Regions from separate parts of the Psychrobacillus sp. FSL H8-0483 genome, predicted to be linked through region 3. Evidence: riboswitches for the same ligand, from Rfam matches in the RefSeq annotation. Region 3 holds a riboswitch; each other region holds the start of a gene.

Region 1 (3,881 bases), 960 kb from region 3:
GCAAATGCATTCTTTTCACAATACAATAAAGGCTTACAAGTCTATCCATATGAATTACCAGCTCCAAATCCTTTAACATTTGAGCAACTAATAAACAAAGAAAAAAAGGACTCTAAATCTCCAGTTTCGAAGATTGAAGGCCTTGATCACTATTTATCATTAACCGAATTAAAAGCATATATCTAAGCAAAAAAGCTGTCTTCAATAAACCGAAGACAGCTTTTTTATTGATTGAATAAGAACTCCAATGGATTACATTGGAAGCAGAGTATTAGTCTGTTAGGACCTTTCGGTAATGAAGTGGAAGAGTCTGCACTAAGCATTCCCGAAACCATTAGAACAAGTTGCTCCGAAAAACCCTCTAATAAGTTGATAACTGAGTTAATTTTATAAATAGTACTTTGTCATTCAATTACGAACATTTATTACTTTGTTGATTGAAGCGGCAGGCGGCGACTCCAGCGGGATGAGTGAGACAGATAAGACATCACAAACGACGCATAGCGGCGGTGATGGCTTATCGCTCACCCCGCGGAAAGCGTCCGCCTATAGCGGAAATCAACTATACTTTATTCCGTGTAAGATACATATTGATTAGCGCTTTTTTATTTTACCGTTTTTTTAGATTTTAATACTTTACGAACGATCGGATACACAATTGGTGCCCATTTAATCGCAATTTTAACTAAGTTTTTTACTTTCATTGCTATCGCTCCTCGTTTAAATCTCTATATTATTTTATTCCCTCAATTACATATGAATAAACATTATCGTAACACTTTAATGCCTTGAATAATGTTCCATATGAGAATGATTATATAAACAATCATATACAAGAAAATAAATAATATCGGTGCGGATACTGTCCATAATGAAGGTTCTTCATACGGTAGAGCATTAAATAATGGGAAAAAGTTTGCAAATATACTTATAAATAAAATAATAAGGAGAATAACTGGGACAACATGTGAGATTAATGACTTTTTCGCATGATACTTTACTTCTTTTTCTTGTGTAATAAAATAAACAATGATGGGAAGTATAAATGGCGCAAATAGTACACTAAAATAAGATAGTGCGCTTAGTAATTTGTTGTTATTCATTCAAATAAATCTCCTTTCTAGCTTGTGATTTACTATATATACGGGCATTGATAGTTTCATGCTAACGCAAAAGAAACTAAGATGTTCTTATATTTTTCCACTGAAGAAATAGACACATATTCATTTTCTCCATGCCAATCTGCTCCGCTTGGTCCAAACTCAATTGCACCAGCACCTTGCTCTGCATAGAAACGAGTATCCGCTGAACCATGCTGCCCAAATAGATTAGTAGGTCTGTCCATAATTTTAGAAGTAATGCCTTGTAGCTTTTCTACATAGCTATTATTATCCTCTGTCGTTACTGCAGGAGCAGTAGAATGAATAACCACTTCACTTTCAAAAAAATGATTAGCAGCATTTTGTATCTCATCAATAATAGCATCTTGATTTTGTCCTGGAACATAGCGAATGTCATAGCTTAGTACACATTTATCTGGAACAACATTATAACGGTCTCCTGCATGTATTTTTGCCAAATTTAGTGAGGGATAATCATAAAACGCACTACTTGCCGTTAAAAAGGATAGTTTTCGCATTTCTTGATCAAATGCAAATGCTTTTTCAATTGCATTGACCCCTTCCCAAGGACGACTTCCATGACTGGATTTTCCTTTAAGCACGATATCTAATTGTATAATCCCTTTTGCTTGAAGTCCGATATGTAAATGCGTAGGCTCTCCGCAAATAACAAAATTACCGTTATAACCTTTGCTTACTAGATAGTGAGAAGTATTTCCGCCTGTTTCTTCATCTGTTACTAGATGAAGTTGAATTTTTTTGGATAACTTCAGAGGATTTTTGGAGAGCTCATAAAATGCATCCATCATAGCAGCTACCCCAGCTTTCATATCTGCAGAGCCACGTCCATATAAATAATCTCCCTCTACATATGGTTGAAATTGTGTTGGATTTCCAGGGACTACATCCACATGACCATTCCAAACGATACATTCGTCACCGCTTCCTATCTCCGCAATAAGCATAAGCTGAGATTCATGCTCATATATTATTGGAACGATTTCTCTTTCCTCGAGCCATGCTTTACAAAATAATAGTGCTTCGTTTGCTCCTTGTACGTCGTCACTCTTTATGCGAATTAGATTTTTCAATAAGTTAATCATTCCAAACACCCCTTATATTAAATTCCCAATATTATTACAATGATAACATAAGGGGTTGCATTGCTTACTTCATTCAGCTACAATGAACTCGAACTAAATAATTCATAACCACAAGGGGCGTCGCTTAAGCGGCTGAGATAGTACCCTTAGAACCTGTAAGTTCATGCTTGCGTAGGGATGTGGATGGAAACTGACAATCGCGCGATGTCTGGGTCTATCCCGGTGTCGTTTTTTTGTGGTCAAAAAAGGAGATTACAATGAAAAATCAACGTGTATTGTTATTGGTGGAAATAGCTATTTTTGCAGCACTTGGATATGTATTAGATATGTTAGGATTTGGAATGCCACAAGGTGGGACTGTTACCTTTGTACTTGTTCCAGTTATATTAATAGCTTTTCGTCGTGGAATAGTAGCTGGCCTTATTACTGGTTTTTTAATTGGATTACTACAAGTAGTTACAGGGCGTTTTTATGCTGCACCGTTGTCATTTGAAATCGTTATTATACAAGTAGCAATTGACTACTTTATTGCATTTATGGTAGCAGGATTTGCTGGATTATTAAGACCTGCATTTATGAAAGCGTTTGAACAGAAGGATAAGATGAAGATGGCTACTGCTGTAATTACTGGGGCATTCATTGCAGCATTTCTTCGTTACCTTGCACATGTACTTTCTGGAATACTGTTCTTTGGAGAATTTGCTGGTGATCAAAATGTAATTTTATATTCGCTAATATATAATTCTACCTATATGATTCCAGTATTTTTACTGGCGGCATTTATCTGTGTGATTTTGTTTGTAAAAGCTCCACGCCTTGTACTGCCGAATAAAGCATAAATATGATATGATTATTGTACAGTTAAGTGAAGAAGGGATCTTATAAGATGATTGTACAAACAAATGAAGAGTTAGAGGCGTTAAAAAAAATAGGGCGTATTGTTGCGGAAGTTCGAGACGTAATGAAAGCTGCAACTAAACCTGGTATCACAACTAAAGAAATCGATGAAATCGGTGGCAAGCTCTTCAAAGAAAATGGCGCGATTTCAGGACCTATGGGAGAATATGATTTCCCAGGATATACTTGTATTAGTGTGAACGAAGAAGTGGCACATGGTATTCCAGGTTCACGTGTTATTAAAGAAGGCGATATGGTTAATATTGATGTATCAGGTTCTTTGGATGGGTATTTTGCAGATACAGGTATTTCTTTTGTCGTTGGAGAAGGTTATCCGGAAAAAGAAAAATTATGTGCAGTAGCAGAGAGTGCATTTAATCGTGCGATGTTAAAAGTAAAAGCAGGTGCCCGTTTAAATCAAATCGGGAAAGCTGTTGCAAGAGAAGCGAAGGATAATGGTTTGCATGTAATCATGAATCTAACTGGTCATGGAATTGGGAAATCCCTACATGAAGCACCTCAGCATGTTTTGAATTACTACGATGCTTGGGATCCGACGATTTTAAAAGAGGGCATGGTACTTGCAGTAGAGCCTTTTATCTCTGAAAAAGCAGAGCATATTGTCGAATCGGGAGATGGCTGGACATTTGTAACACCAGATAAATCATTAGTTGCGCAAATTGAGCACACGATTATCGTTACAAAAGAAGCTCCGATTTTATTAACAAAATTAGATTAAATAGAAAAACGCCTTCGAACT
Region 2 (3,881 bases), 860 kb from region 3:
TGTATCGCCTCTTGTTGAAGCAAGCTCGCACCGCCCTTCGCAATCATCACAGGGTCAACGATAAGAGGTAAGGCTCTATTTTTAAGTGTAGCAGCGACACACTCAATAATCTCTGCATTAAACAACATGCCTGTTTTAATAGCTTTCACATCAAAATCTTCAAGGACCACCTTCAATTGTGCTTCTACAAATTGTACAGTTGTTGGAAAAATGCCATGTACACCTAACGTATTTTGGGCTGTTAAAGCAGTGATGACACTTGTGCCAAATACACCAAGCTCTTGAAACGTTTTAATATCCGCCTGAATGCCTGCTCCGCCTCCACTATCTGAACCTGCTATCGTTAATGTAATCATTGATGTCCCTCAGCTAAATATTCAAGTTGGTTTAGAAAATTTGTATGGAATGTCCCAATCGTTGAATATGCATTTAAACTAGCTTGCTTATAATCGCGAAGTAGACTCGCAAGATCTTCGAATGCATTTTCACAGCTTGCGAGTTCTGCTGCACAAAAGGCACTTAATAGACAGCCACTTCCTGTTATTTTCGTTACCTTTTCATGACCACCAACGATCCATTCTAATCTGTTCCCATCTGTAATCACATCTTGCTCACCTGTCACAATCACAAGACAGTTATATTTGTTTGCAACACGCATAGCCGTTTCAGCTACATCAAGTTCACCAACGCCACTATCGACGCCTTTCGCTAGCCAAGAAATACCTGCTATAGCAGCGAGTTCTCCAACATTACAACGAATTAAATTAATTTTAAGATGTTGTAATAAATCCATTGTTGTTTGTAAACGAAAATTTGTTGCTCCTGCACCAACGGGATCAAAAACTATAGGAATGTTCTTCGCATTCGCACTGATCCCTGCTAGAATCATTGATTTTATTGTCTGTTCATTTAATGTGCCGATATTTAGTAAAAGCGCATTCGATTTTGATGCCATTTCCGCTGCTTCTTCAACTGCATCGGCCATCACAGGAGAAGCTCCTATTGTAAGTAAGCCATTTGCTGTAAAATTGGCCACGACATAGTTGGTTATACAATGCACTAAAGGTTTTTGTAGATTAATTTTTTGTAGGCTCATTCATATACACCCCTTGTGTCCAAGTTTGCATCGTCCATGGCATTTCCCAAAACATCCACTCGTAATAACAACTTTTTTCAAAATGTGCCTTTAAAACCTTTTGTTTCATTGGCTGTTCCTTCGCAAAACGATTTAACATCGACTTTTGCTTTTCGATCGATTGAAGCATTTCGTCAGATGCATATAATGCAATCCATTGTTCATACAGCGGTACATTGGGACGAGCATACTTAAGCTTTTGGCCAATTTCTTGATAGAGCCACGGGCAAGGTAACATGGCAGCAAATGCTTCTGCTACATCGCCATTATGTACAGCATTGTACATATGACTCACATAATTATAAGCAGCTGGTGCCACCTCAAAATTTTCGATTTCTACAGTTGTTACACCTAAATCTTGAAAAGTTGTACGGTGAAGTTCAAGCTCTGCTTCATGTATAAATCTCGCCGTGTTTAAAAAGTATTGAATGTCCTCGTCATTTGTTGCCTTTGCTGCTGCTAAAGTTAAGACTTTTGTGTAATGCTTTAAATAATACGCATCCTGTAGCATATAAAACTTGAACTTTTCGAGTGGTAAACTGCCATCTGCAATACCTTGCACAAACGGATGGTTAAAACTAGCCTCCCAATAAAATTGCGTTTCCTGTCTAACTTTTTCACAAAACTCCATTCTTTGTCCTCCTTAATTGGTGGACGTAAGCGCAAAAAAGGCGCCTCTAGTAGAGACGCCCAAAAAGTGTAGACTACACCCATGATTGCTCCCTACGCCAGTGTTAACTGTCAGGTTCTAAGGGTCAGGTTTTAACCTTCTCAACACAATGTGTCCCCCCGCAATTAAAGTATTTGCAAAAGAAAGGCCCCACGTAAAAAATACGCGGAGCCGAATAAGTACATATTGATGATAGTGTACTTTGCTCCCTACGTCCGTATTAACGGTCAGGTTCTAAGGGTCAGGTTTAACCTTCTCAACACAAACGTGTCCCCCTGCAAATTCATTTAATTACACTAAGTTTAGCTTAAAGCACCAGGGCAAACAAGATAAATATTGAAAGATATTTAAATTTCAGTGTAAACCCAAAATAAAAAAAATCACACCTTTTCGGTACGCACGAAAAATAGCCATCTATTTGAAATTTTTTCGGATAGATGGCTATTTTGCACTTTCTATCGGCAAAAAGTTAAAAGATATTCTTTCATTAGATAAGCTGACACCGCAAATTCTTCATCCATTAGTTGAGCGGATTACTTGTACACAAGAAGGTAAAATCCATATACACTATACCTTCGTCAATCCCTTAGAAGTGGCATAAAACTTTATATAAAGATAAAGACAACTAACGATTCGTTAGTTGTCTTCTTTTAAAATGAGTTGCGAGACACACTCAACATGAGTCGTCTGTGGGAACATATCAACCGGCTGAACTTCTTGCGTTTTGTAGCCACCATCTTCTAAGATGCGTAGATCTCTCGCAAGTGTTGCTGGGTTACAGGAAACGTATACAACGCGCTTCGGTTTTTGTTCCAAGATTGTTTGAAGTAGTGCTTCGTCACAACCTTTTCTTGGTGGATCTACTACTAGTACATCCGCTGTCTTGCCTTCTTTATACCATTTTGGAATGACTTCTTCTGCAGGACCTGCCTCGAAGAATGTGTTGTTGAAGCCATTCAATTCGGCATTGCGTTTCGCATCTTCAATCGCTTGTGGAACGATTTCCACACCAAGCACTTGTTTTGCTTTTTGCGCAAGGAATAAAGAAATCGTTCCAATACCGCAGTAAGCGTCGATTACCGTTTCTTCTCCAGAAAGCTGTGCATAATCGAGTGCTTGTTTATATAGTACTTCTGTTTGTTCAGGGTTCACTTGATAGAACGAACGAGCAGATATTTCAAATCGAATATCTCCAATTAGATCTTCAATTACTGCCTTGCCCCATAGGACATTCGTGTCATCTCCGAAAATAACATTTGTATTGCGCGTATTTACGTTTTGGATAATAGAAACAACATTTGGCTCTACTTCTCGTATAAGGTCAATGATGGCATCTTTTTTCGATAACTTCGGATGTTTGGTAACCAGCACAACCATTACTTCCCCTGTTGCGCGACCTTTCCGTACGACAAGATGACGAAGCTGACCTTTTCTCGTTTCTTCATTATAAGGAATCAAATCGAGCTCTAATGCTTTTTCTTTCACCGCACGTAGTAAACGATCTGCTTCATCTGTTTGAATTAAACATGTATTTGTATCTGCAATGCGATGTGATTTCGTTTGATAGAAGCCAGCAAGAACTTGTCCATCTTCTAGGCTGAACGGAATCTGTGATTTGTTGCGATATTCCCATGGTTTCTCCATCCCTTTTACAGGTAACACTGGCGCATCAATTTTCCCTATACGCTGCATGACATTTCGTACCATGCTCTCTTTCCATTTGAGTTGGCCTTCGTATGTCATATGCTGAAGTTGACAACCACCACACTCTGCAAATACTGGGCATGGAGCTTCTACACGAAATGGAGATGGCTCCACTATGTTCATTAATTTTGCGAAGCCGTAGTTTTTTAATGTTTTTAATACATGGACTTCTGCTGTTTCGTTCGGTAAACCACCTTGAATGAATAGCGGATATCCGTCGACCTTGGCAACTCCTGCTCCATCGTGTGTTAAATCTTCTATATGAACTGTAATTCGATCATTTTTCGTTACTGGTCTATTCACTTTATTGCTCCGTTCCTATTTGATTGTTTCATTATAGCAAAAATAAGCGCCTGTTTAAAATGAAGTATG
Region 3 (3,881 bases):
ATTGGACAGCCCCATTTTTTTATTTATATTAAGAAATGTTATTAAAAAGTTTATCCTTTTTTAAGAAATTGATTAGTTAGATTTTAGGATTTAGGACTAATATAGTTTTTAGGAATAACAAGTCTACAAATAGCAACACACAACTAAACTGAGGAGATGTCATCATGAAAAAAGCAAAATTATTATCACCTATACTACTTGGATTGACATTAGCAATAACAGGTTGTAATACGGAAACACAAAACAATCAAAGTGAACAAAAACAAGAACAACCTCAAAAGGAAACACAAAACGAAGCACAAATCTCGGATTTACAAGCGTTAAATGCGATGACATTACAAATAACATTCTCTACGCCATTATTGGAAGAAGACGTTAATCCAGATAATCTGGATATAATAAAGAAAAACTTTGAATTTGATCATGAGTTAAGCTTAGTCAATGTTCCTAGATTAAAAATCGGTTCGGAAAGCACATATATTATTCCTGTTACCATACAAAAACCAGGAACAACTTATACTGTTATCTATAAAAATGGAGAAAAACAATCCTTTGAAGCAAGTGAAGAAAAAATTAATTTAAGCCAAACCAAACAAGTTACAAACGATACGTTTGAAATTGAATCTTTTAAGGAAGATGGCGTAACAGATTATGCGAATATTATTGAAGCATATAAGGCCGGTAGAGGTGATCTTTCTTTTCAAGTAGATGACGAAAATAAAGATGACAATGGAAACCAATATCAAGTGATATCTTCTTTACGAGATCGTACAGTATTAATTACAGCAGATAATGGAGAAGAAATTACAGCGAATTATGTACCCTTTACCCAAGCAGCAGATGGTAGACAAGCACCAAAATTCCGTTTATCAGAAGGACAAACTTTAACACCTGGTACAACATATACTGTGTCATCTGATTGGGCAACAATTAAAAATCCAACCTTCGAAACGAAAGAGATTGCTCCGTTGACAGTCAAATCAGCAGAAGCAATTGATGATAAATCATTCCAATTAACATTAGATAAAGATCCTGGTATGGAATTACTTGCAGGTCGAAGCGTAGAATTACAAGCTGAAGATGGAAGCAAGATTCAAGCACAATATCGCTTCTCTTCTCGTAAAGGTGCAGTTGGTATCTTTGATGTTAAAGACAATACATTAAAGCCCGGTGCAACATATATTGTGGTTCCAATGAACGATTGGGCTACAGCAAGTGATGTATCCTTAGTGACTAAATAATATAAGAACAACGAAATACCAGATCAGAGAAATGGAAATAGCTCTGATCTGGTATTTTTTATACTACTCTATTCTCTGGCTCTTTATTCTCCAAAACTGCTTCAATATCGTCAGCATTCATTTGCATCATAGCAATTCTCGTACGGATGGTTGCACTTCCGATATGCGGTAGCACAGTAACATTCGGTAATGTGAGTAATGGGTGGTCTAAAGGAACTGGTTCCACTTCGAATACATCTAGACCAGCAGCCCAGATTTTATTTGTCGTTAATGCTTCGTATAGGGCTTGTTCGTCAATGACTCCACCACGCGCAACATTAATGATTGCAGCGGTTTCTTTCATCAATTCTAGTTCACGTTCTGCAATTAATCCCTTCGTTTCAGGTGTTAATGGCGTTAACAGAACGATGAAATCTGATTCCTTCAGCAATGTATCTAATTCTGCATACGTAAAACCGTACTTTTCTTCGGATTCCATTTTTCTTGTTCGATTATGGTAAAGAACATTCATATCAAAACCTTTTGCACGCCTTGCAACGGCTTCTCCGATTCTCCCCATTCCAATGATACCAAGGGTTGCACCAAAAACATCCATCCCTGTATACTGCATTGGTGACCGTGACTTCCACTTACCTGCACGAAGATCACGTTCTGCCTCCATTACACGACGAGCAGTAGCTAGAAGTAAAGAAAATGTTAAATCTGCAGTAGTTTCTGTTAAAACTCCTGGAGTATTTGTTACGATAATTCCATGCTCTTTTGCTGCGTCAACATCGATATTATTGTATCCAACCCCTAAATTACTAATCAATTTTAAATTTGGCAAACTTTCAATAAGTGCTCGATCCAATTTATCAGAAAGCATAGTCCAAATTGCATGAGCATCTTTTGCTTCTAACTTTAACTCCTCATAAGTCATTTGCACATCATCACTATGCCACATCTTTACTTCAAATTTTTCCCTTAATGGGTTCACAACTTCATCTGGTAATTTGCGCGTAATTAATATTTTTTTCAAATTTGTAACCTCCAAATATTCTGATAGCTTAAGCATGGACGAAAGTATGAAATTTTGCAACTGCATTTACAATGCTAATTTCGTAGGGTATACTGGGGGCACATTAAAAAAACTACATACCGTTTTCTGCACTAGGGGTGCCCACTTTGGCTGTGATGAGAGCTTTTTAGCTCCGATCCCTTATTACTCGATCAGGATAATACCTGCGTGAGGAAGTGCAGTGACTTTCCGAATTTTTTTATATTGGATAAGTGGCTGCATCTTCACGGATGTGGTCTTTTTTTATGAAAAAATTTAGGAGGTTTTATGATGCAATGTGGTTTAAGCCCAATCGTCGGATTTCGTTTTTCGTTACATCCGATGACCAATGATTTTATTTCCGTCATTAAAGGAGCACTTCAAGATACGGATACGACGAATGTATGGATGCATACAGATGACGTATCCACAGTAATTCGAGGGAAGCAAGTACATGTGTTTAATGTGGCAAAGGCAATCACGTTGCACGCTGCCAAGACTGGCGTGCACATTGCGTTATCTGGTACATTTTCTGCGGGTTGTCCTGGTGATACAGCCGGAGATGTATATTTAGACAAAGGAGATGAAGTAGCGAATAAAGATATGACAAAGCAATACGTGTCTTCCCAATTTGCACTTTATCCGATGAATAATCAAAATTATATGGACATTATTTACCGAGAAGTAGATCGTGCGAAGGAGCGTGGTGTTTTCAATGATTCCATGCACTATGCAAGTGGTATTCACGGCGATATTCATGACGTGTTTGCATTTTATGAAGAGACATTTACGCATGCCCGCTCAGAAGAACATAAGCATTTAGTGATGACGGTTTCGATGAGTATAAATAGTCCTTCGCACGGAGGTCTTTAATATGTTGAAATCTTGGAAGTTAAAAGAGATTGTACTCATGTCTTTATTTGCAGCCGTGTTTGGAATCGTGTATCTACTATTCTTACATGTCGGGAATATTTGGGCAGGTTTTATTGGGCCAATTGCGTATGAATGGATTTTCGGCATCTGGTTTATCGTATCGATTATTTGTATGTATATTATTCGCAAGCCTGGTGCGGCGGTGATTTCAGAAACGATTGCAGCGGCTATTGAAGTGTTGCTTGGAAATGCAGTTGGTCCGAGGTTAATACTTTCAGGAGTTATCCAAGGTTTAGGTGCCGAGGCCGTATTTGCTGCAACTCGTTATAAACGCTTTGATCTGTGGGTATTGATGCTAGCTGGTGTTGGATCATCGTTATTTAGCTTTGTCTACGGGTACTTGTTAGGTGGATTTACGGTGTATAGTACTGGTTATGTCGCGCTCATGTTAGGTATTCGAATTTTGAGTGGAGCTTTACTTGCAGGTGTTGGCGGAAAAGGGATTGCCGACGGATTGCTTGCGACTGGGTCGCTAAGAGGCTATGCAATTTCACGTCCTAAAAAAGGTGATGTTCGTGCATGATGTCATCCATTTTGAACAGGTAAGTTTTCGTTATCCAGATGAGGAGAAATGGATATTGGAGGATTTCTCCTTTTCTATTCAGCGTGGTGAACGTGTGGTCATCACTGGACCTAGTGGTTGCGGAAAAACGACGTTACTTTATTTGTGT

Evidence for each region. Region 3 has a riboswitch for thiamine pyrophosphate ahead of MHB48_RS01160 (YkoF family thiamine/hydroxymethylpyrimidine-binding protein). Riboswitches for the same ligand answer to the same signal wherever they lie in the genome.
Region 1: another riboswitch for thiamine pyrophosphate. It lies ahead of thiT (energy-coupled thiamine transporter ThiT); the one in region 3 lies ahead of MHB48_RS01160 (YkoF family thiamine/hydroxymethylpyrimidine-binding protein).
Region 2: another riboswitch for thiamine pyrophosphate. It lies ahead of tenA (thiaminase II); the one in region 3 lies ahead of MHB48_RS01160 (YkoF family thiamine/hydroxymethylpyrimidine-binding protein).

What each region holds. Positions count from the first base shown of each region.
Region 1 covers NZ_CP152052.1:3,399,926-3,403,806, reverse strand. Annotated here, with positions in the region: gene MHB48_RS16625 (SGNH/GDSL hydrolase family protein) at 1-186, shown strand, start outside; gene MHB48_RS16620 (hypothetical protein) at 606-704, opposite strand; gene MHB48_RS16615 (DUF4870 domain-containing protein) at 768-1,103, opposite strand; gene MHB48_RS16610 (M20/M25/M40 family metallo-hydrolase) at 1,160-2,224, opposite strand; TPP riboswitch at 2,328-2,419, shown strand; gene thiT (energy-coupled thiamine transporter ThiT) at 2,482-3,063, shown strand; gene map (type I methionyl aminopeptidase) at 3,111-3,860, shown strand.
Region 2 covers NZ_CP152052.1:3,496,735-3,500,615, forward strand. Annotated here, with positions in the region: gene thiD (bifunctional hydroxymethylpyrimidine kinase/phosphomethylpyrimidine kinase) at 1-356, opposite strand, end outside; gene thiM (hydroxyethylthiazole kinase) at 353-1,096, opposite strand; gene tenA (thiaminase II) at 1,077-1,766, opposite strand; TPP riboswitch at 1,839-1,936, opposite strand; TPP riboswitch at 1,995-2,092, opposite strand; gene rlmD (23S rRNA (uracil(1939)-C(5))-methyltransferase RlmD) at 2,442-3,812, opposite strand.
Region 3 covers NZ_CP152052.1:224,294-228,174, reverse strand. Annotated here, with positions in the region: gene MHB48_RS01170 (hypothetical protein) at 165-1,241, shown strand; gene MHB48_RS01165 (D-glycerate dehydrogenase) at 1,300-2,259, opposite strand; TPP riboswitch at 2,383-2,490, shown strand; gene MHB48_RS01160 (YkoF family thiamine/hydroxymethylpyrimidine-binding protein) at 2,569-3,150, shown strand; gene MHB48_RS01155 (ECF transporter S component) at 3,152-3,733, shown strand; gene MHB48_RS01150 (ABC transporter ATP-binding protein) at 3,693-3,881, shown strand, end outside.